Regions from separate parts of the Lysobacter humi (ex Lee et al. 2017) genome, predicted to be linked through region 2. Evidence: riboswitches for the same ligand, from Rfam matches in the RefSeq annotation. Region 2 holds a riboswitch; the other holds the start of a gene.
What was found. Region 2 has a riboswitch for cobalamin ahead of btuB (TonB-dependent vitamin B12 receptor). Riboswitches for the same ligand answer to the same signal wherever they lie in the genome.
Positions count from the first base shown of each region.

Region 1: it holds a riboswitch for cobalamin, as region 2 does, so the genes downstream of both, ACYVJJ_RS00765 (ribonucleoside-diphosphate reductase subunit alpha) here and btuB (TonB-dependent vitamin B12 receptor) in region 2, are expected to answer to the same signal.

Region 1 covers NZ_BAAGTR010000001.1:171,722-183,627, forward strand. Annotated here, with positions in the region: gene rluD (23S rRNA pseudouridine(1911/1915/1917) synthase RluD) at 1-335, opposite strand, end outside; gene ACYVJJ_RS00740 (outer membrane protein assembly factor BamD) at 447-1,310, shown strand; gene ACYVJJ_RS00745 (PhzF family phenazine biosynthesis protein) at 1,458-2,297, shown strand; gene ACYVJJ_RS00750 (NAD+ synthase) at 2,565-4,196, opposite strand; gene ACYVJJ_RS00755 (acyl-CoA thioesterase) at 4,216-4,623, opposite strand; gene ACYVJJ_RS00760 (ribonucleotide-diphosphate reductase subunit beta) at 4,610-5,620, opposite strand; gene ACYVJJ_RS00765 (ribonucleoside-diphosphate reductase subunit alpha) at 5,846-8,242, opposite strand; cobalamin riboswitch at 8,417-8,625, opposite strand; gene sucD (succinate--CoA ligase subunit alpha) at 9,162-10,037, opposite strand; gene sucC (ADP-forming succinate--CoA ligase subunit beta) at 10,090-11,259, opposite strand; gene ACYVJJ_RS00780 (sensor histidine kinase) at 11,432-11,906, shown strand, end outside.
Region 2 covers NZ_BAAGTR010000005.1:139,876-151,781, reverse strand. Annotated here, with positions in the region: gene ACYVJJ_RS04355 (hypothetical protein) at 1-49, shown strand, start outside; gene ACYVJJ_RS04350 (PAS domain S-box protein) at 115-3,936, shown strand; gene btuB (TonB-dependent vitamin B12 receptor) at 3,991-5,826, opposite strand; cobalamin riboswitch at 5,952-6,179, opposite strand; gene ACYVJJ_RS04340 (TfoX/Sxy family protein) at 6,212-6,592, opposite strand; gene ACYVJJ_RS04335 (GAF domain-containing protein) at 6,592-7,080, opposite strand; gene ACYVJJ_RS04330 (efflux RND transporter periplasmic adaptor subunit) at 7,236-8,387, shown strand; gene ACYVJJ_RS04325 (efflux RND transporter permease subunit) at 8,509-11,589, shown strand.

The DNA of each region.
Region 1 (11,906 bases), on a different contig from region 2:
CCGGCCGGATTGCCCGCACCCGGATGGACGACGAGCCCCGCCGGCTTGTCGAGCACGATGACGTGGGTGTCCTCGTACAGGACGTCGAGCGCGATGTCCTCGGCGGGTGCGTCGGTCTGCACGCCGATCTCGGCCTGCACCGTGATCCGCTCGCCGCCGCGGACGGCATCGCGCGGGCGGGCCTCGCGGCCGTCGAGCAGCGCCTGTCCGCCCTTGATCCAGCCGGCCAGTCGCGAGCGCGAATGCTCGGGGAACATCTCGGCGAGGACGGCGTCGAAGCGGCGCCCGGCGAATTCGTCGGGCACGCGCGCATCGAAGGTGATCGGATCGGGCATCGGCGGGTCTCGGTGGTGCGGGCCGCCAGCGCGGGCCGGTTAAGACGGGCCTGCTATTATCGGGCCTTCCCGCCTTCCTGCCGGCCCATCGCCCTCATGAGCCTTCGCTCCATGCTCCGTCCGTCCGCCTTCGTCCGTCCGGCGATGGCCGCCGTGCTCGCGGTCTCGCTGCTCGCCGGTACCGGCTGCGCCCGCGTCAAGGGCCTGTTCCGCGACGATGCCAAGACCGAGGGCGTGCCCGTCGAGCAGCTCTATGCCGAAGGCCACCGTTCGATGGTCAACGGCAACTGGTCGAACGCCGAGGAGACGTACAAGCGCCTCGTCGCCCAGTACCCGTACGGCGCATACACCGAGCAGGCGCTGATCGAGACCGCCTACGCGCAGTACAAGGCCGGCAAGCACGAGGACGCGGTCAGCTCGATCGACCGCTTCATCCGCACGTACCCGACCCACCGCAACATCGCGTACCTCTACTACCTGCGCGGGCTGGTCAACTCGAGCCGCGACACGGTCTTCCTGCAGCGGGTCTGGCGCCTGGACCCGGCCCGCCGCGACCTCGCCACGCCGATGCAGGCCTACAACGACTTCTCGATCGTCGCCGAGCGCTACGGCAACAGCCGCTACGCCGAGGATGCGCGCAAGCGGATGACCGACCTGCGCAACATCTTCGCGCGCCACGAGATGGATACCGCGCTCTACTACCTGCGTCGCGAAGCCTACGTCTCGGCCGCGTCGCGCGCGCGCTACGTGCTGGACACGTATCCGCAGTCGGCCTACCAGAACGATGCGATCGCCGCGCTCGCTGCCGCCTACACCGGCCTCGGCAACACGGCACTCGCGAACGACGCCCGCACCACGCTGCAGCAGCAGGACCCGAACCACCCCTACCTGCGCGGCGACTGGCCGGACTACCCGGGCCACCTGCGCCGCCTGAATCCGTTCGCGGGCGACAAGTCGCCGCTCGCGCGGGACTGACCGACGCACCGCCGCGATGAAGACGCCGCCTCCGGGCGGCGTCTTCGTTTCCGGCCATGCGATGCGCGGAATGCAGTGGCCCGCCGAGTGGCCTCGAAGCGGCGGTCCGGGCCACCAGACTGCGGCCATCACCCCGGGACGACGCCCATGGACACCCCGATCCTCCAGTACACCGCCTTCAGCACCGACCCCGACGGCGGCAATCCCGCGGGCGTCGTCCCCGATGCCCGCGGCCTCGACGAGGCGGCCATGCAGGCCATCGCGCGCCGCCTCGGCCATTCCGAGACGGCCTTCCTCGTGCCACACGGCGAGGGCCGGTTCGACGTGCGCTATTTCAGCCCCGAGGCCGAGGTGCCGTTCTGCGGCCACGCCACCATCGCGAGCGCCGTGGCGATCGCCGACCGCGATGGACCGGGCGCGCTGCGATTCGACACGCGCGCCGGCCGCGTCGACGTGGAGACAGGCCGCAACGCCGCGGGCGCGCATGCCACGCTCACGAGCGTCGCGCCGCGCGTCGAGCCGGCCCCCGACGGGCTGGTCGACCGCGCGCTCGCCGCACTGGGCTGGTCGCGCGCGGAGCTCGATGCCGCGCTCCCCCCGCGCATCGCCTTCGCGGGCGCGCGGCACCTCGTGCTCGCCGCGGCCACGCGCGATCGCCTCGCGCGACTCGACTACGACTTCGACGCGCTGCGCGCGCTCATGCTCGCGCACGACCTGACCACCGTCGCCCTCGTGCAGCGCGAGAGCGCAACGCGCTACCACGTGCGCAACCCATTCCCCGTGGGCGGCGTGGTCGAGGATCCCGCGACCGGTGCTGCCGCGGCGGCGTTCGGCGCCTACCTGCGCGAGCGGGGCCTCGCCCATCCGCCCGCGGAGATCGAGTTGCACCAGGGCGACGACATGGGCCGGCCGAGCCGCCTCCACGTGAGCATCGGCAGCGCGCCGGGCATCCGCGTGCGCGGCCATGCCGTGCGCATGGGCGACTGAGCGTCGGCGGCGTCGGTCGAAGCAATCGAGCGTGCGTCGCGGTGGGCCACTCTAGGGCGGCTCCGACCGTATCGGCGGCTGTGCAGCACTCGCGGTGCGTTTGACGGCTGCGGATCGCCGCGACGCCAAGGGACAGCGAGCCGACGCGCAGCACGACGTGCCCGTCGGCGACCCACGGCCGTCGACGGCGCAGCACGAGGACACATTCGAATGATCCGCCCGCGCCACCGGTAACGCCGGCGCTCGTGGACCGTGACGCTCGGGCCTTCAGCGGTACCCGTTCGTGATCGGATAGCGCCGTTCGCGCCCGAACGCGCGGCGCGTGAGCTTCGGCCCCGGCGCCGCCTGGTGGCGCTTCCATTCGCTGATGCGCACCAGCCGCAGCACCTTGTCGACCGTCGCCGCGTCGAAGCCCGCGGCGACGATCTCGTCGCGCGACTGCTCCTGGTCGACGTGCCGCAGCAGGATCGCATCGAGCACGTCGTAGGGCGGCAGTGAGTCCTGGTCCTTCTGGTTCTCGCGCAGCTCGGCCGATGGCGCGCGGTCGATCACGCCCACGGGGATGGCCGGATCGCCCACCGTGTTGCGCCAGCGCGCCAGGCGGTAGACGTCGGTCTTGTAGACGTCCTTGAGGGGCGCGTAGCCGCCGGCCATGTCGCCGTAGATCGTGGCGTAGCCGACCGCGTACTCGCTCTTGTTGCCGGTGGTGAGCAGCAGGCCGCCGAACTTGTTGGACAGCGCCATCAGCATGGCGCCGCGGATGCGCGACTGCAGGTTCTCCTCGGCGAGGTCCGGCGCGCGCCCTTCGAACGTGCCGGCGAGCGTCTCGAGGTAGGCCGCGAACGGCGCCTCGATCGGCAGCGTAAGCAGGCGCACGCCCTGCTTGTCGCACTGCTCCTGCGCGAGGTCGTTGGACAGGTCCGCCGTGAAGCGCGACGGCAGCCGGACCGCGGTGACGTTCTCCGCGCCCAGCGCGTCGACGGCGATGGCGAGCACGAGCGACGAGTCGATGCCGCCCGACAGCCCGAGCCAGACCGTCTCGAAGCCGTTCTTGCGGCAGTAGTCGCGCGTGCCGCGCACCAGTGCGCGCCAGGCGAGCGCCTCGCGGCTCTCGTCGCCGTCCTCGGCCCACTGCAGGGCGTCGAAGCGGCGCGTGGCCGGGTCGAAGTCGACGACGAGCATCTCGTCGCTGAAGGCCGCGGCGGCCGGATGCACGGCGCCGTCGCCATCGGCGACGACCGAGGCACCGTCGAACACCACCGCATCCTGCCCGCCCACGCAGTTCACGTAGGCGATCGCCACCCCCGACTCGCGCGTGCGTTGCTCGAGCAGCGCGTCGCGCAGGGCATGCTTGTCGTGCTCGAACGGTGAGGCATTCGGCACGACGACCAGTTCCGCGCCTTCCGCGACGGTCGCGGCGAGTGGCTCGGCGAACCAGACGTCCTCGCAGATCACCAGCCCGACGCGCACGCCCTCGACATCGATCACGCAGGCTTCGCCATCCGGATCGACCGCGAAGTAGCGGCGCTCGTCGAAGACGGCGTAGTTCGGCAGCTCGCGCTTGCGGTAGGTGCGCTCGACGCGGCCATCGCGCAGCACGCTCGCGGCATTGAAGACGATCGGACCGGCGGCCTCGGGCCAGCCGACGATCGCGGTGATGCCCCGCACTTCCGCGGCGATGCGCTCCAGCGCCGCCGCGCAGTCGACGAGGAAGCTCGGCCGCAGCAGCAGGTCCTCCGGCGGATAGCCGCTGATCGTGAGTTCCGGGAACACCGCGAGCTGCGCGCCGTAGGCGTCGCGCGCCTCGGCGACGAGGCGGACGATCCGGTCGGCATTGCCGTTGATGTCGCCGACGGGAAAATCGAACTGGGCGAGTGCGATCCGCAGGGCCATGGCCACTCCTCGAGATCCGCCGATTCTAGCCGTCCGCCGGTGAGCTGCCGTCGAGCGGCGCGACGGGCGCGGGGCGTCCGCCGGCATCGAGCGCGATCATCGTGAAACGGCCGCGCGTGCACAGGTGGCGCGTGCCGGCATGCGGGTCCTCCGTATGCAGCTCGACCTCGACCTGCATCGAGCTGCGCCCCACGCCGACGACGCGGGCGACCAGCTCGACCAGCTGCCCCTGCCGCACCGGCACATGGAAGTCGACCTGCTCCGAGCGGGCCGTCACCACGGTGCGCCGCGCATAGCGCGTGGCGGCGACGAAGGCCGCCTTGTCCATCCAGGCGAGCGCCTGCCCGCCGAACAGCGTGCCGAGGTGGTTGGCGTGGTCGGGGAAGACGATCTCCCAGAGGCGCGCCTCGCGCGGGGTGTCAGAAGGCGTCATCGAAGGCCACCTGTCCGCTCACGCCCACCTGGTAGGCGGACACGCGGCGCTCGAAGAAGTTCGTCAGCTCCTGCACGTCCTGCAGGTCCATGAAGGCGAAGGGATTGCGACTGCCGAACTCGGGCGCGAGGCCGAGCGCGGCGAGCCGCAGGTCGGCGACGTATTCCAGGTACTGCCGCATCTCGCGCGGCGAGAGGCCGTTCACGCCACCCGAGAGCACGTCATGGGCGAATGCGGCCTCGACGCCCACCGCCTCGCGCAGCATCGAGCGCACGTCGGTCTCCAGCGCGAGGTCGAGCAGGTCGGGCTCCTCGTCGCGCACGGTGCGGATGACCTCGAGCGCGAACGCCATGTGGCCCGACTCGTCGCGGAACACCCAGTTGGTGCCCGCGGCGAGGCCCGGCAGCAGGCCGCGCGAGCGAAGGAACCAGACGTAGGCGAAGGCCGCGAAGAAGAACAGGCCCTCGATGCAGCAGGCGAAGCAGATCAGGTTCAGCAGGAACGTTCGACGGTGCTCGCGGGTCTCCAGCCGCTGCAGGCCCTGGATCGAGTCGATCCAGCGGAAGCAGAAGTCGGCTTTGGCGCGGATCGAGGCGATGTTCTCGATCGCGGCGAACGCGGCGGCGCGTCGCTCGACGTCGGGCACGTAGGCATCGAGCAGCGTGAGATAGAACTGCACGTGCAGCGCTTCCTCGTACAGCTGCCGCGACAGGTACATGCGCGCCTCGGGCGCATTGATGTGCTGGTAGAGGTTCAGCACGAGGTTGTTGGCCACGATCGAATCGCCGGTCGCGAAAAAGGCGACGAGGCGCTCGACCAGGTGCCGGTCGGCCGGCGTGAGGCGGTCGCGCAGGTCGTTGACGTCGATGCCGAAGTCGATCTCCTCCACCGTCCACGTATTGCGCACCGCATCGCGGTACATGTCGTAGAACGCGGGATAGCGCATCGGGCGCAGGGTCAGGGCGAAGCCGGGGTCGAGCAGGCGGGTGGCGGTCATGGCGGGTCCGTGCGGCGATCGCCGCGTGGCGGCGTCGCCTGGAAAGGGTGCGGGGGCGGCGGTCGAATCCGTTCGGTCGATCCGTGGGCGCGCTCCGTCGCGCCGGGTCCGGGACGTCCTCGGCGGCTCCTGCCGCCTCCGCCACCGCCGCAGAGGAAACGTCAGCCCCGCGGTGGCACCGGCGGCCGAAGCACCGGTGCCACCACGAGGTGACGGACTGGGCGGTTACTGACAGGCCTCGCAGGCCTCGGGGTTCTCGAGCGAGCAGGCGATCGCGGCCGGCGGCGTCGCCGCGCTCACCGTCGCCTTCGCGATGCGGGTCGCGGGGCGCGAGCGCAGGTAGTAGGTCGTCTTCAGGCCGGACTTCCAGGCGTACATGTACATCGACGACAGCGGGCCGATCACCGGGCTCTCCATGAACAGGTTGAGCGACTGCGACTGGTCGATGTACGCGCCGCGCGCCGCGGCGAGGTCGATCAAGGCCTTCTGCGGCAGTTCCCAGGCGGTGCGATAGACCTCGCGCAGCGGCGCGGGGATCGCGTCGATCGACTGGATGGAGCCCTCGCCGAGCTTGATCGCGTCGCGGATCGTCTGCGTCCACAGGCCGAGCTTCTTCAGCTCGTCGACGAGATGGCGGTTGACCTGCACGAAGTCGCCCGACAGCGTCTCGCGCTTGAACAGGTTCGACACCTGCGGCTCGATGCATTCGTAACAGCCGGCGATCGAGGCGATCGTGGCCGTCGGCGCGATGGCGACGAGCAGCGAGTTGCGCAGGCCGTGCTTCGCGATGCGTGCCTTCAGCGCGTCCCAAGCGGGTGTCTGCGTCGGCGTCACGCCCCAGAGGTCGAACTGCAGCTCGCCCTGCGCCGCACGGGTCTCGGCGAACGACGGATGCGCGCCGTGCCGCTCGGCAAGATCGCAGGAGGCCTCGAGCGCATGCAGGTAGATCGCCTCGGCGATGCGCGTCGACAGTGCGAGTGCGTCGGCCGAGTCGAACGGCAGCCGGAGCTTGAAGAAGACGTCCTGCAGGCCCATCACGCCGAGCCCGACCGGCCGCCAGCGCAGGTTCGAGCGCCGCGCGGACTCGATCGGATAGAAGTTGAGGTCGATCACGCGGTCGAGCTGGCGCACGGCCACCTGCACGGTCTCGGCGAGCTTGTCGAAATCGAAGGCGTCATCGAGGACGTGCTGCGCGAGGTTGATCGAGCCGAGGTTGCAGACGGCGGTCTCCTCGGCGCTGGTTACTTCGAGGATCTCGGTGCACAGGTTCGACAGGTGCACCGTGCGGCCCGGGCCGACCTGGTTGCAGGTGCGGTTGGCCGCGTCCTTGAACGTCATCCAGCCGTTCCCGGTCTCGCCGAGCACCTTCATCATCCGTGCGTAGAGCTCGCGCGCCTTGAGCGTGCGGGTGGCGAGCCCCTGCCGCTCGGCCTGCTCGTAGGCGCGCTCGAAGGCCTCACCCCACAGGTCCGGCAACTCGGGCACGGCCTTCGGGTCGAACAGCGACCAGTCACCGTCGGCTTCGACCCGCCGCATGAAGAGGTCGGGGATCCAGTTGGCGAGGTTGAGGTTGTGCGTGCGGCGCATCTCGTCGCCGGTGTTGTCGCGCAGCTCGAGGAATTCCTCGATGTCCGCATGCCACGACTCGAGGTAGATGCAGGCCGCGCCCTTGCGCTTGCCGCCCTGGTTCACGGCGGCCACGGAGGCGTCGAGCGTCTTCAGCCACGGCACGATCCCGTTGCTGCGCCCGTTGGTGGAGCGGATCAGCGAGCCGCGCGCGCGGATGCGGTGGTAGGCCTGCCCGATGCCGCCGGAGAATTTCGACAGCTGCGCGACGTCACCGTAGCGGGCGTAGATGTCGGTGAGCGAATCCTGCGGGGAATCGAGCAGGAAGCAGGACGAGAGCTGCTCATGGCGCGTGCCCGAATTGAACAGCGTCGGCGAGCTCGGAAGGTAGTCGAGCGAAGCCATCAGCCGGTAGAGCTGCAGCGCACCTGCCGGGCTGTCGGTCAGCGCGACCGCGATGCGCATGAAGAAGTGCTGCGGCGTCTCGATGACGTGCCGCGAGTGCGGGTGCTTGAGCAGGTAGCGGTCGTAGAGCGTGCGCAGGCCGAAGTACTCGAATCGCTGGGTGTTCGAGGCGTCGATCGCATCGTTGAACTTGCGTGCATTGGCTTCGACGACGTCGCGGACGCGATCGTTGATCAGGCCGAGGTCGTAGCCGAGCACGATCGACTGCGAGAACGAGTACACGCCGAGCCCGGCGACCTCCTTGTCGATGTAGGCGCTCAGCAGCCGCGCGGCGAGGCGTGAGTACTGCGGCTCCTCGGCGGTGAACGCGGCGGCGGTGTGGATCGACAGCTCGTCGAGCTCTCGGGTCGTGGCGCCATCGAAGATCCCGCCGATCGTCTTGAGCGCGACGCGCATGGGGTCGATGTCGTCGAGCCCGCCTGCGCAGCGCTGCACGGCGCGCACGATCTTGGCGACGTCGACCGGCTCGCGGCGGCCGTCGCGCTTGGTGACGGTCATGGTCGCCGGTGCATGCGGCGGGGTCAGCGCGAAGCCCGACGGGTCGGCGTCGAGCGCCTCAGGCGGCGTGGCGTGGGTCAGTGTTTCGATCATCATGATTCCTCTCCGGTGGCGATGGAGAGGAAGCGAAAGCGGCGCACGCGTCGTCCTGCGCCGGCCCCCGCCCCCTCGGGCGAGCCGGCATCGACGCGATGGAGACGGAAGGCGGCGGACACGGGTCCGCGGACCGACCCGTCCCTCCCACGAGGACGCCTGGCCAACGGCGGCACGCGGCCACCGATCGAGGCAGGTCTTCGGACTCGTGGACCACGGCGACCGGGGTCGCCACCTACTGCGCGTCGCTTCCCAGCCGCTCGGGCCAGTGCCAATGACGCGGGTCGTTTCCACTTACCGCTGCGGGGCAGTCCCGGATTCCCACCGGGTTCCCTATTAAGCCGGCCCTGGCAGGCGCGGCACCTTCGACGGGCACAACATATGCGGCACGGACCGATCCGTCAACACAAGATTTTGTGAAGTCTGAGTCTGGGCGGGCGATGTTGCCCTGCATCTTCGAAAGCAGCATTGCCGGTTCGGATTCCCGTATCTGACGTAGCGCCGCTCCGCCAACCGGGCCGGGATGCCGCTTCCCTCTCGTCTTCGGAAGGGCAATAGCCGGAGGCACACGGGGGACCCGAAGGGCGGCGGGCATGGATGCCCGCCGTCCGCACTCGAGCCAGGATGGCGAGTGTGCGGATCGCGGCGCACTCACCCGTTGCGAGCTGTAGATCCGTCGGGGACGGCCCTTTCTTTTGGTTCCTTTTCTTTGGGCCGGCAAAGAAAAGGAACTCGCGCGCGCCAGCGCACGAAACGCCCCTCGCTCTGGCGTCAGCGGCCAGCGGCCAGCGGCCAGCGAGGGAATCAGCCATCGACCCGCGCACCCAGGCCCTATCCGCGCAGTGGCAGCACGACGCGACCGCCCCAAAAGCAGAAGGCCGCCCGAAGGCGGCCTCCCACGAACATCCTGGCGAATCGATCAACTCGCGAGTCGCTTCGCGATCGCCGCCCCCAGATCGCCCGGCGACTTCACCGTGGTGACGCCCGCCTTCTCCAGCGCCGCGAACTTGCCCTCGGCCGTGCCGGAGCCGCCCGAGGCGATCGCGCCCGCGTGGCCCATGCGCTTGCCCTTCGGCGCCGACGCACCGGCGATGAAGCCCACGACCGGCTTGGTCACGTACTGGCTGATGAACTCCGCGGCTTCCTCTTCTGCCGAGCCGCCGATCTCGCCGACCATGATGATGCCCTCGGTCTGCGGATCGTCCTGGAACCAGCGCAGGGCATCGATGAAGTTGGTGCCGTTGATCGGGTCGCCGCCGATGCCGATGCAGGTCGACTGGCCGAGGCCCACGTCGGTCGTCTGCTTCACGGCTTCATAGGTGAGCGTGCCCGAGCGCGACACGATGCCGATCTTGCCCGGCTGGTGGATGTGGCCCGGCATGATGCCGATCTTGCACTCGCCCGGCGTGATCACGCCCGGGCAGTTCGGGCCGACGAGCACCGTCTCCGGGTAGCCGTTGAGCACGTTCTTCGCGCGCAGCATGTCCAGCACCGGGATGCCCTCGGTGATGCAGACGATGACGCGGATGCCCGCGGCCGCGGCTTCCATGATCGCGTCGGCCGCGAACGGCGGCGGCACGTAGATGACGGACGCATCGGCGCCGGTGGCGGCGACGGCTTCTTCCATCGTGTTGAAGACCGGCAGGCCGAGGTGCTCGGTGCCGCCCTTGCCCGGGGTGACGCCGCCGACGACCTTGGTGCCGTAGTCGAGCATCTGCTGCGCGTGGAAGGTGCCCTGCGAGCCGGTGAAGCCCTGCACCAGCACCTTCGTGTCCTTGTTGATCAGAACGGACATTGGATTTCGTTTCCTGTGTCGGTCGCGCGGGTCACCGCGCGACGGGAATGTCTCAGGCGGCCTGCTGGACGGCCGCGACGGCCTTCTTCGCACCGTCGTTGATGTCGTCGGCCGCCGTGATGGCGAGGCCGGAGTTGCGCAGCAGCTCCTTGCCCGCTTCGACGTTCGTGCCCTCGAGGCGCACGATCACCGGCACCTTGACGTCGACTTCCTTGACCGCCGCGATGATGCCCTCGGCGATCATGTCGCAGCGGACGATGCCGCCGAAGATGTTGACGAAGATCGCCTTCACCTTGTCGCTGGACAGGATCAGCTTGAACGCCTCGGTGACGCGCTCCTTGGTCGCGCCGCCGCCCACGTCGAGGAAGTTGGCCGGCGAGCCGCCGTTGAGCGAGATGACGTCCATCGTCGCCATGGCCAGGCCGGCGCCATTGACCATGCAGCCGATGTCGCCGTCCATCGTGACGTAGTTGAGGTCGTACTTCGACGCAAGCACCTCCGTCTCGTCCTCCTGGCGCGTGTCGCGCATCGCGACCAGCTGCGGATGGCGGAACGAGGCGTTGTCGTCGGAGTTGATCTTGCCGTCGAGCACGGCGAGGTCGCCGTTGGTGAGGATCGCGAGCGGATTGAGCTCCACCAGCGCGAGGTCCTTCTCCATGAACAGCTTGAACAGGCCCGTCATGATCTTGGTCAGCTGGCCGACCTGCTTCGCGTTGAGGCCCATCGCGAAGCCGACGTCGCGGCACTGGTACGGCTGCAGGCCTTCGACGTAGTTGATGTTGAGCGTGTGGATCGCCTCGGGCTTCTCGTGGGCGACCTGCTCGATGTCCATGCCGCCTTCGGCCGAGGCGATGAACGTGACCGTCTTCGTCGAGCGGTCGACGAGCACCGACAGGTACAGCTCCTTGTCGATGTCCGTGCCTTCGGAGATCAGGACGCTGTCGATCGGCAGCTCGACGCCGGCGGTCTGGTAGGTCGCCATCTTCGTGCCGAGCATCGCCTTGGCGTAGTCGCGCACCTCGTCGAACGACCGGGCGAGCTTGACGCCGCCGGCCTTGCCGCGGCCGCCCGCGTGGATCTGCGCCTTGACGACCCACAGGTCGCCCGGGATCTGCTTGGCCGCCGCGACGGCCTCGTCCGGCGAGCGGGCGACGATGCCCTTGGGAACGGCGATGCCGTAGTCGGCGAAGAGCTGCTTCGCCTGGTATTCGTGGAAATTCATGCGTCACCGAAGGATGGACGTGGGGCTCGCGCGCGAAAGCGCACCCGACCGGGCCGGCGCGAGGGGCCGGTATTGTCGCCGATCGGCCGGAGCCGGGCAAAAGACGCCTCCGCGGCCGCGCTTTCACCCCGCCTATACTCCGGCGATCGCCCGCAGGACGCGCGTCGTGCCCCTGAAGTCCGCCGTTTCCCCGCTCGACGTCGAGCACGTCCTCTATCGCGAGCTCCGGCTCTTCAACCTCTACCGCGTGCTCGAGGCGGCCCTGCTGGTGCTCGCCATGTTCGGGCCGGTGCGGGCGATGCTCGAGCCTGCCCGGCACGAGCTGCTCGCGCAGGCGACGGTGATCGCCTACCTGTTCATCGCGCTGGTGGCCCTTCCGCTGGGGCGCCGGCTCGAGCTGCGGCTCGTCGCGGCCGTGGGCGTGGCCGCCGACCTCTTCTTCGGCCTGCTCGCGATCCATGCTCTGCCCTCGCTGGGTACGGGCATCGCCCTGATGCTGATGTTCAACGTGGGAGCCGCGGCCCTCCTGCTTCCGCCGCGCATGGCCGCGGCCCTCGCGTTCACCGCGGTGGCGGCCCTGTCGGGCGAATACCTCTGGAGCACGCTCGACTTCGACCAGCGGCGTTCGCTCGCGGAGCCGATCATGT
Region 2 (11,906 bases):
CCTGCCCTGGCAGGAGCCCTGGCTGCTGCCCGCCGGTGCACGCCACTGATCCACGGGCGGCACGGTTTCCTGTCTAATCGGGGCTTCGCCCTCGGGCAAGGGCAGGGAGCCCACGTGGTGGACGGCGACGCGATCTTCTCGGCACTGCCGCGCGACTCGGAGACGGTCGCGATGCTCCTGCGTACCGACTGGTCGGCCACGCCGCTCGGGCCCGCCGAGACCTGGCCCGAGGCGCTGCGCGTCGCGGTCGGCATCTGCATGAACTCGCGCTTCCCCATGTTCGTCTGGTGGGGCGGCGAGTTGATCAATGTCTACAACGATGCCTACACGCCCATACTCGGTGCGCGGCATCCGGCGGCGTTCGGCCGCCCCGCCCAGGGCACGTGGCAGGACATATGGGACGTGGTCGGCCCACAGGCGCGCGCCGTGATGGAGCGCGGCGAGGCGACCTGGAACGAGCGCGTCCTGCTGGTGATGGAGCGCCACGGCTACACCGAGCAGACGTGGTTCACGTGGTCCTACAGCGCCATCCCCGACGGGCGCGGCGGCATCGGCGGCCTGTTCTGCGCCTGCACGGAAGAGACCGGGCGGGTGCAGGCCGAGCGCGAGCGCGACATGCTGCTCGAGGAGCTCGAGTACGAGCGCGGGCAACTCGCGCAGGCCTTCGAGCAGTCGCCCGCGTTGATCGCCCTCACCCGTGGCGCCACGCACGTCGTGGAATTCGCGAACGACCGCCTGCTCGACCTCGTCGGCGGTCGCCCTATCCTCGGCCTGCCCGCGCGCGACGCCTGGCCGGAGGCGGCGGCGGTCCACGCGATCCTCGACGACGCCCGGGCGAGCCACGAGCCCATCGTCGCGCGCGAGTTGCCGCTGCCGGCCCGACGTGAGGCCGACGGGCCCACCGAAACGCGCTACGTCGACTTCACCTTTCGCGCCCGTCGCGGGCCCCACGGCGAGGTCACCGGCGTGCTCGCGCACGGCGTGGACGTCACCGAGCGCCGGCACTCGGAAGCGCGCGACCGCTTTTTCCTGCGGCTGGACGAGTCCGTGCGTGCGCTCGCCGACCCCGCCGCGATCATCGGCACGTATACGCGGGCGGTCGCCGAACACCTGCAGGCCGACCGCTGCGCCTATGCCGACGTCGACGAGGCGGCGGGCACGTTCGACCTCGTCGGCGACCACGCGCGCGGCGTGCCCACGATCGTCGGCCGTTACCGGCTCGAGGACTTCGGCGAGCACTTCGCGCGGCTCACGCGTGCCGGCGCGCCCTACCGCATCGACGACATCGAGGTCTCACCGCTCGCGCCGCCCAACCTCGAGGCGTACCGCCGGGTCGGTATCCGTGCGGTGGTGAGCGTGCCGGTCATGAAGGGCGGGCAGGTCGTCGCCTGCATGGCGGTGCACCAGACCGCGCCGCGCGCCTGGACCGACGAGGACGTCGACCTGCTCCGGCAGGTCGCGTCGCGCTGCTGGGACTCGTTGGAGCGTGCGCGCATCGAGCGGGAGCTTCGCCTCAGCGAGCGTCGCTACCGCGCGGCGCTCGATGCGACGAGCTCGATCGTCTGGAGCTTTTCGTCCACCGGCGAGATGCAGGTGCCGCAGCCGGGCTGGGAGGCGTTTACCGGGCAGACGTTCGAGGCCAGCCGCGGCTACGGCTGGGTCGCCGCGCTGCATCCCGACGACGCCGACGCCGCGCTCGCCGCGTGGGCCGATGCGGTCGCCGGCGAGCACGCGCTCCACCAGCGCCAGCGACTGCGCCGGCGCGACGGCGCCTGGCGCATCTGCGACGTGCGCGCGGTGCCGGTGCGCGACGAGGACGGGCAGGTCCTCGAATGGGTCGGTACGCATGCCGACGTCACCGAGCGCGTCGAGTTCGAGCGCTCGCTGCAGGAGAGCGAGGCACGGTTCCGCACCATGTCCGACCAGGCTCCCGTGATGGTCTGGGTGACGCGCGCGGATGGCTTCTGCGAATACCTCAACGCCCGCTGGTACGAGTTCACCGGGCAGCGCGAGGCCGAGGCGATCGGCTACGGCTGGCTCGATGCCGTGCATCCCGACGATGCGGAGCGTTCGAAGGCCACGTTCGTGCGTGCCAATGCCGCGCACGAGGCGTTCTCGTTCGAATACCGCCTGCGTCGTGCCGATGGCGCCTGGCGCTGGTGCGTCGACAGCGCGGTGCCGCGCTTCGACGGCGAGGGCACGTTCCTCGGCTTCGTCGGCTCGGTCATCGACATCACCGAGCGCAAGCGCGTGGAGGATGCGCTCACGTCCGAAAAGCGGGTGCTGGAGCTGATCGCGACCGGTTCGCCGCTGCACGACGTGCTCGAGACACTGCTCCTGCGCCTGGAGAGCCAGTCCACCGACGGCATGCTGTGCTCGGTGCTGCTGCTTGCCGAGGACGGCCAGTCGCTGCTGCGCGGTGCCGCGCCGAGCCTGCCGGAGCCGTACCGGCAGGCCTCGCACGGCTTGCCCGTCGGCCCGGGCGTGGGCGCCTGCGGCAGCGCCGCCTACGAGCGCCGTATGGTGATCTGCGCCGACATCGCGCACGACGCGCGGTGGGAAGGCGCGCAGGAGATCGCGGCCGAGCACGGCCTCGCCTCGTGCACGTCCAATCCGATCCTCGGCAGCGACGGCCGCCTGCTCGGCACGCTCGCCCTCTACTACCGCACGCCCCGTGCACCGGGCAGCCGCGACATGGAGCTCGCGCGGCTGGGCACGCATCTCGCGGGCATCGTGATCGAGAAGCACCAGCTCGACGAGCGCCTGCGCCGCTCGCTGGAATCCGAGCAGCAGGCGCGGCGCGTCGCCGAGCGTGCCAACCGCATGAAGGACGAGTTCCTCGCCACGCTGAGCCATGAGCTTCGCTCGCCGCTCAATGCGATCCTCGGCTGGGTCTCCATCCTGCGGCTGCGCAGCGGCCTGCCGCCCGAGGTCGTGCAGGGCGTCGACGTGATCGAGCGCAACGCCCGTGCGCAGGCGCAGATCATCGAGGACCTGCTGGACATGAGCTCGATCATCTCCGGCAAGATCTCGCTGGAGCGGCGCGAGGTCGACGTCGCCGCGCTCGTCCACAGTGCGATCGAGACCGCCCTGCCGAATGCACAGGCGCGTGGCCTGCAGCTCGAGGCGCGGATCGACGACGACGCACGCGTCGCGGTCGAGGGCGACCCGAACCGGCTGCAGCAGGTCATGTGGAACCTGCTCAGCAACGCCATCAAGTTCACGCCGAACGGTGGCAGCGTCGACGTGCACGTGCGGCGGGCGGACGGGCACCTCGAGATCGCGGTGCGTGACACGGGTGCCGGCATCGACGCCGCCTTCCTGCCGCATGTCTTCGAGCGCTTCCGCCAGGCCGACGCCTCGATGAGCCGACGCCACGGCGGTCTTGGCCTCGGGCTCTCGATCGTGCGGTCGCTCGTCGAGCTCCATCACGGCACGGTGCGCGCCGAGAGCGCGGGCCTCGGGCAGGGCGCGGCCTTCGTCGTCGCGCTGCCCCTGCCGGTGCGGGCGCGGGTCGAGGCCACGCGCGACGACGGGCGCGCGGGCGGCCGGCTGCGGCTCGACGGCCTGCGCGTGCTGGTCGTCGACGACGATCCCGATGCGCGCACCGTGACGCGCTGGCTGCTCGACGAGGCCGGCGCCGCTGCCAGTGCCGCGGCCGATGCGCAGGATGCGCTCGAGCAGCTGGCGCACGCCGAGTTCGACGTGATGGTGAGCGATATCGGCATGCCGGGCGTGGACGGCTACGAGCTGATGCGCCGCGTCCGCGCGGGCGTCGCGCAGCCCGACATCCCCGCGGTCGCGCTCACCGCCTACGTTCGGCCGCAGGACCGCATCCGCGCGCGTGAGGCGGGCTTCCACGCCCACCTCGCCAAGCCGGTCGATGCACAGGCGCTCGTCGGCCTGCTCGCGCAGTGGGTGCGAGCGGCGTCCTGATGCGCGAAGGGGCCGCGTGTGCGGCCCCTCCGTGGTCCCGAGACGAACGCTCGCTCAGGGCGTCGGCGCGTAGCGCAGCGTCAGGAACCAGGTGCGGCCGGGCTGGTTGTAGAAGGCCACGGTCTCGTAGTCGCGGTCGAAGACGTTCGCCACGCGCGCCTGCAGGCGCCAGTCGCGCGCGAACGCGTATTCCGCGCGCAGGTCGACCAGGCCGTAGCCGCCGAGGCGACGGGTGTTTGCGAGGTCGTCGTAGCGCTCGCCTTCGGCCGACGCGGTGACGCCGAACCGGAAGGCGCCGAACGACCGGTCGAGATCGATGCGGCCGCTCGAGCGCGCGCGGCGGGGCAGGTACGGATCGACGCCGGCCACCGAACGATCGCGTGCATCGACGCGGCTCAGGCTGCCGGCGAGGTCCCAGTCGGCGAACGTCGCATTGACGGTGAGCTCGGCGCCGCGCAGGCGTGCGCGCTGGATGTTGTCCGGCGCGAACAGCAGGAAGTTGTAGGCGATCAGGTCCTCCACGCGCGAGTCGTAGGCATCGAAGCGGACGGCCATGGCGTCACTCGTCCAGCCGATGCCGGCCTCGACGGTGCGCGAGCGCTCCGGCTCGAGCTCGGGATTGCTGAAGCCGGGAAAGTAGAGCTCGTTGAACGTCGGCGCCTTGAACGCATTGCCCGCGCCGACCGTCGCCCGCCAGCCGCCGCCGAAGTCGACGCCCAGCGCGAGGTTGCCGGTCGAGTACTCGCCGAACTGGCCATTGTCGTCCTGCCGCGCGCTCGCCTGCAGGTCGACGGCGCCGAAGTCACCGAGGTACTGCGCGAACAGCGCGCGGTTGCCGCGGCGCGTGCGGTCGAAAGCGGTGGTGCTGCGCACGACGTCGCGCGTCCAGTCGAAGCCCACGCTGACGCGATGCGCGGGAGCCAACGCGAAGTCGCCCTGGAGCGTGGCGCTGTCGCGGTCGGTGGAGAAGAAGTTGCTGAAGATCGTGTCGTTGCGGAAGTTGTCGGACCCGTCGCGATTGCGACCGCCGGACAGGCGCAGCGTCGCGCTCTCAGACGGCGTCCACGCGAGCTCGCCGCCGACGACCTGCTGCACGGTCTCGGAGCGGTTCACGAACGAGCCGTCGTACTTGTTGTCGCCCTCCGCGCGCAGGGCATGGCCGGCGAAGGTGAGGCCGTCCGTGATCTCCAGGCCGCCGCGCAGCGAAAGCGCGTCGCGCGCGTAGCCGTCGCGATCGGGCTCGGTGGTGAAGCAGCCGGCGAATACCGGCGCACCGAAGCCGCGGCAGGCGTTGATGCCCTCCGACTGCTGCCGCGAGAAGTCGGCACCGATCCAGCCGCGGCCGATCGCGCCGCCGAAGCCCGCGCTCGCCTCGTACGTCTCGTGGCTGCCGATGCCGACGGCGAAGCGCGGCGCGGGCGCGCCCTTGTCGCGTCGGGTGAAGATCTGGATGACGCCGCCGATCGCCTCGCTGCCGTACAGGCTCGAGCGCGGGCCGCGCACGATCTCGATGCGCTCGATCAGCTCGATCGGCAGGTCCTGGAACGCGACCAGGCCCGACGTCGCCGAGCCCATGCGCACGCCGTCGACGAGGACCAGCACGTGGTCGGATTCGCTGCCGCGCAGGAAGACGGTGGTCAGCTTGCCGAGCCCGCCCTGGTTGCCGATCGAGACGCCCGCGCGGCCGCGCAGCAGCTCGGGCAGCGAGCGTGCCTGGCTGCGCTCGATCTCCTCGCGCTCGATGACCTCGACGGGCGCGACCGCATCGCGCACGGCCACCGGAATGCGATTGGCGGTCACCACGACCTCGTCAAGCGCGTCGGCCGACTGTGCGACGGCGGTCGGGGCGAGCGCGGCGAGCAGCGCGGCGGACAGGATTCGGAACTGCATTGGGTACGTCTCCGGCGGGCACGCGGCAGGCGTGCAGGAAAAGGTCGCGGAGGACGCACGAGCGGATGCGGCGCAGCAGCGCGCCGTGGCCGCTGCGACGCCCTCCGCATCGCATCAGTCGAGGGAAATTCCCCGTGCTCCAGGCCGGTCTCCGGGCTCGCGAGTGGATGCGGTCGCATCCGCCGCCGGCGCCTTCCCGTGACGTGGCGTCACAGTGGCCGATGCCGGGGCTTGGCTCGCTTACCGTTGCGGGGGCAGCGCCGGACTGGCGGATCGCTTCGATCGCGCGTCACCGGCTTCCCGTTTCAACCCGGCACCGAAGGCGGCGGGTCACCTGAAAGCGCGCGCAGTCTACGGCAACGGCCGCCGACATGCCTGCCGGCAATCAGAACGACAGCGTGTCGGGTGTGTCGGCAGTGGCATCCGCGTCGATCGCGGCCGGGTCCATCGCATCGCCCTGGATCACGATCACGTCGGATGCCGCCGGCGTGCGGCGCGAGCCGGGCAGCAGCGCGACCGCGGCCTGCGCCTGCGCGGCGAGCTCGCTGCGACGCATGGGATCGACCTGCTGCCAGTGGCAGCCCATCAGCGCGCCTTCCAGCGCGTAGAGCAGGTTGAGGCTCGGCTTGAAGCCGGCGCGCTTGACGCGTACGTAGGCCTCGAGCGCGCCGACTGCGAGCAGGTCGTCGTGCGTGCGCAGCCCGACCTGGCGCAGCCACGCCGACGACTTGCCGCCGATGTTGAGCAGCTTCGGCGCGGCGTCCATCAGGCGATCGACTCGACGAACGCGCGTGCGATCGCCTCGAGGCCGTGCTGGTCGTCGGCGTCGAAGCGGTCGGGTTCCGGGCTGTCGAGGTCGAAGACGCCCACGAGCGTGCCGTCCGCCGCGATCAGCGGCACGACGACTTCCGAGCGCGAGGCCGAATCGCAGGCGATGTGGCCGGGGAAGGCATGCACGTCGGGCACGCGCTGCGTCTCGCGCGTGCTCGCGGCCGCACCGCAGACGCCCTTGTCGAGCGGGATGCGCACGCAGGCCGGCAGCCCCTGGAACGGGCCGACGACCAGCTCGGTGCCGTCGAAGAAGTAGAAGCCCACCCAGTTGAGGTGCGGCAGCGCGTGGTAGACCAGCGCCGACAGGTTCGCCGCATTGGCGATGCGATCGCGCTCGCCATGCAGCAGGCCACGGGCCTGCTCGAGCAGCTGCGCGTACTGGTCCGGCTTGCCACCGGTCAGCGGGGAAGCGATGAAGGTCATGCGCGCAGTCTACCAGCGGGGTTCCGGCCGCCTGCCCGTGCAGGAGGTCATCGCACCGCCCAGCGCCGGTGGGCGCCGTCGCCCCCGACTTCCGGCACGTGATCGCCGGATCCGGCCACTCCTAAACTGGCGGGTACAGAATTGAGGAGAGCCGCATGCGTCGGGTCCTGTTGATGTCGGTCGTGCTGGTCGCCGGGCTTGCGGGACTCACCGCATGCGGGGGCGGCGATGCCAAGGGCCCGGGCGGCCCAGGCGGTGGCCCGGGCGGGCCGGGCGGTCCGCCGGGTGGCATGCAGCTTCCGGTCGAGACGTACGTCGTCAAGCCGCAGTCCTTCGCCGCCGGCGTGAGTGGCGTCGGCAGCCTGCGCGCGGACGAGCAGGTGGTGGTGCGGCCGGAAGTCGGCGGCCGCATCGCGCAGATCCACTTCACAGAAGGCACCTCGGTCCGTGCGGGGCAACCGCTGTTCTCGCTCGACGCGAGCCTCGCGCGTGCCTCGCTCAACGAGGCGGCCGCGAACCTCGAGAACAGCCGTCGCGCCGCTGCGCGCACGGGCCAGCTCATCGGCCAGCAGATGATCTCGCGCGCCGACCACGACCGCGCGCGCGCTGCCCTCGGTGTCGACCAGGCACGCGTCGCCTCCGCTCGTGCCGCGCTGTCGAAGATGACCCTCACCGCGCCGTTCTCCGGGCAGGTCGGCCTGCGCGAGGTCAGCGTCGGCGAGGTGGTCAACGCCGGGCAGGCGCTGGTCACGCTGGTCCGGCTGGATCCGATCGAGGTCGACTTCAGCGTGCCGGAGAGCCAGATCCCGAACCTGCGCCGCGGCCAGAAGGTGCGCATCGAGGTGGACGCCTATCCGGGCGACAGCTTCGGCGGCGAGGTGGTGGCGATCGACCCGGTGATCGACCCGGTCAGCCGCAGCTCGCGCCTGCGCGCACGCATCGGCAACCCCGATGGCCGACTGCGCCCGGGCCAGTTCGCGCGCCTGCAGCTCGACACCGGCGCAGGCCAGACCACGGCGCTGCTCGTGCCGGAGCAGGCGCTCATGCAGGACGGCGCGACGCGCTTCGTCTACACGGTGGTGGCCGGGAAGGCCAAGCGCACCGAGATCCGCACGGGCGCGCGTACGCCGGGCTTCGTGCAGGTCACCGACGGCCTCGCCGCGGGCGACGTGGTGATCACGGCCGGGCAGGCGAAGCCGATGATGCGCGATGGCGTGCCGGTGGCGTCGGTGAATGCGCCGGCAGCCCCTGCGAACGCGGCGACGCCGGCGAAGCCGTCGTCGACGACTACTGCACCGGCGAAGTAACCAGCGAAGGCCCGGAGCGGGCCACACGGATCCGAAGTCGCCCGCGACGAGGATCCACGAAATACCAGCGTGACGCGCCCGCCCGCACTCCGATGCGGGCACCGAACCGACGAGGCGACCCGTGGTCCTTTCCGACATCTCCATCCGCCGCCCGGTCTTCGCCTGGGTGATCAACATCGTGGTCGTGCTGGTCGGCATCGTCGCCTACACGCGGCTCCCGGTGCGCCTGATCCCGAACGTCGACACGCCCGTCGTCACCGTGAGCACGAGCTATCCCGGCGCGAGCGCGCAGGTGATCGAGTCGCAGATCACCCAGCCGATCGAGGACGCGCTGTCGGGCGTGGAGGGCATCGAATACATCCAGTCGGTGAGCCGCGAGCAGTCGAGCCAGGTCTCGATCCGCTTCCGCCTCGACCGTGATCCCGAAGCGGCCGCGTCCGACGTGCGCGACCGCGTCGGTCAGGCGCGCGACTTCCTGCCCGAGGAAGCGCGCGAGCCGATCGTGCAGAAGCAGGAGGCCGACGCCCAGCCGATCATCTGGATGGCGTTCACATCCGACCGCCACACGAAGCCCGAACTCGCCGATCTCGCCGACCGCCTGGTCAAGGACCGCGTGCAGACGATCCCCGGCGTCGCGCAGGCGCAGGTGATGGGCACGCGCCACGCGATGCGCATCTGGCTGCAGCCGCAGCGCCTGGCCGGCTTCGGGCTCACGCCGCAGGACGTCGAGGCCGCGCTGCGCCAGCAGAACGTGGAGATCCCCGCCGGACGCGTCGAAGGTACGGCGCGCGAGTTCAGCGTTCTGTCGGAGACCGACCTGCGTACGCCCGCGCAGTTCGGCGAGATCTCGCTCGGCGAGTCCAACGGTGCCGTGGTGCGCTTGCGCGACGTCGCCAAGGTCGAGCTCGGCGCGCAGGAGGACCGCTTCCGTGCCCGCTTCAACGGCCGCGATGCAGTGCCGCTGGGCGTGGTCAAGCAGGCGGTCGCCAATCCGCTGGAAATCAGCGCGGGCCTCAAGGCGATGATCCCGGAGATCCAGCGCACGCTGCCCGAAGGCGTGAAGGTCGAGATCGCCTACGACTCGACGGTCTTCATCGAAAAGTCGATCGAGGAAGTGCGCAACACGATCGTCGAGGCCGTCGTGCTCGTGGTGATCGTGATCTTCCTGTTCCTGCGCAGCTGGCGCGCGGTGCTGGTCCCGCTGATCACCATCCCCGTCTCGCTGATCGGCGCCTTCGCGTTGATGTACGCGTTCGGTTTCACCATCAACACGCTCACGCTGCTGGCGATGGTGCTGGCGATCGGCCTGGTGGTCGACGACGCGATCGTGATGCTCGAGAACATCTACCGGCACGTGGAGGAGGGCATGCCGCCCTTCGAGGCGGCGCTGAAGGGTTCGAAGGAGATCGGCTTCGCGATCGTCGCGATGACGCTCACGCTGGTGGCCGTCTACGTGCCGCTCGCCTTCTCGACCGGCCGCACCGGCAAGCTGTTCGTCGAGTTCGCGCTGACGCTCGCCGGCGCGGTGCTCGTGTCCGGCTTCACCGCGCTGACGCTGTCGCCGATGATGTCGTCCAAGCTGCTCAAGACCAACGAGCAGCACGGGCGCTTCTACCTGGCCGGCGAGCGCGTGCTGCGCCGCCTCGACGACGCCTACCGCCGCGTGCTGCAGGCGGCATTGCGCTGGCGCTGGGCGGTGATCGCGGGCGGCCTCGCGCTGTTCGTCGGCGCCGGGGCGCTCTACATGTTTCTGCCGAAGGAACTCGCGCCGCAGGAGGACCAGGGCCTGGTCATCGGCTTCGGCGTCGCGCCCGAAGGTTCCACGGTCGAGTACACCGACAAGTACGCGCGCCAGATGGAAGGCATCTTCGCGAAGACGCCGCATGTCGACCGCTACTTCCAGATCGTCGGCTTCCCGTCGATCACGTCCACCATCGGCTTCGTGGGCCTGGAGGACTGGTCGAAGCGCGACATGAAGTCCTCCGACGTGCAGGGCATGCTCTTCCCGCAGTTCATGGGCATCCCGGGCGTGATGGCCTTCCCGACGCTCCCGCCCGCGCTGGGCCAGCAGGGCTTCGGCCAGCCGGTGAGCTTCGTCGTGCAGACCACCGGCTCGTGGGACGAGCTGGGCGCCACGGTGCAGAAGCTCATGGCGAAGATGGCGGAGAACCCGCAGCTCACCAATCCCGACACGGACCTCAAGCTCGACAAGCCGCAGCTGAAGATCGACGTGAACCGCGACAAGGTCGCCTCCGTGGGCAGCAACGTCTCGGCCGTGGGTCGCACGCTGGAGACGATGCTCGGCGGGCGCAACGTGACGCGCTTCAAGATGGGCAGCGAGCAGTACGACGTGATCGTGCAGGTCGAGGACGCGGATCGCCGCACGCCGGGGGATCTCTCCAACATCTACGTGCGCGGCAGCGATGGCGCGATGGTGCAGCTGTCGAACCTCGTCGACGTGCGCGAGACCGTGGCCGCCAAGGAGCTCAACCACTTCAACAAGCTGCGCTCGGCGACGATCAGCGCGGGCCTCGCGCCCGGCTATGCGATGGGTGATGCGCTGACGTGGATGGAGGGCGCGCTGAAGGAGGTCGCGCCGGATGCGCAGTACGACCTCTCCGGCCAGAGCCGCGAGCTGCGCGAGTCGTCGAACGAGTTCGGCTTCATCCTCGGCCTTGCGCTGCTCTTCATCTTCCTCGTGCTCGCCGCGCAGTTCGAGAGCTGGGTCGATCCGTTCATCATCCTGCTTTCCGTGCCGCTCGCGGTCTTCGGCGCGTTCCTTGCGCTCAAGTTCACCGGGGGCAGCTGGAACATCTATTCGCAGATCGGCATCGTCACGCTTATCGGCCTGATCTCGAAGCACGGCATCCTGATCGTGGAGTTCGCGAACCAGTTGCAGGAGCGCGGCGAGGCGAAGCTGGAGGCCGTGGTCGACGCCGCGGCGCTGCGCCTGCGGCCCATCCTGATGACGACGGGTGCGATGGTGCTCGGCGCAGTGCCGCTCGCGATCGCGACGGGCGCCGGTGCCGAGGCGCGCAACCAGATCGGCTGGGTGATCGTGGGCGGCATGACGATCGGTACGCTGTTCACGCTGTTCGTGGTGCCGGTCGTCTACCTGCTGCTTGCGCGCGATCACCGCGCGGCGGCGCAGCGCCTGCAGGCGCACGACGTGGCGCGCCCGGTGGGAAATCCGGCGCACTGAGGCGCGTCGCGGCGTTGGAGCGTCGAGGTGCTGGAAACGGCCGGGAGTTCCCGGCCGTTTCCGTTTTCGGGCGCATGCGTGGCGACTGTCGTTATCGCGCCCGCGATCTCTTCTGCGGACATCGACACTGGGCGCCGGGCATGCGGGCCGGTTCGTGCGAGTTGCAGCAGGTGGCGAACGTGCGGGGTCGATGGTCGGAGTAGCGCTGCGCCGAGAGGCGGCCGGTGCTTAGCCGGGGTGTGGTGCCCTCGCCGGGTAAAGCGGTATCGATGGGACGCCGCGCGTGGCGACGCGTTCGTCGGCGCGGGCATGCGGGT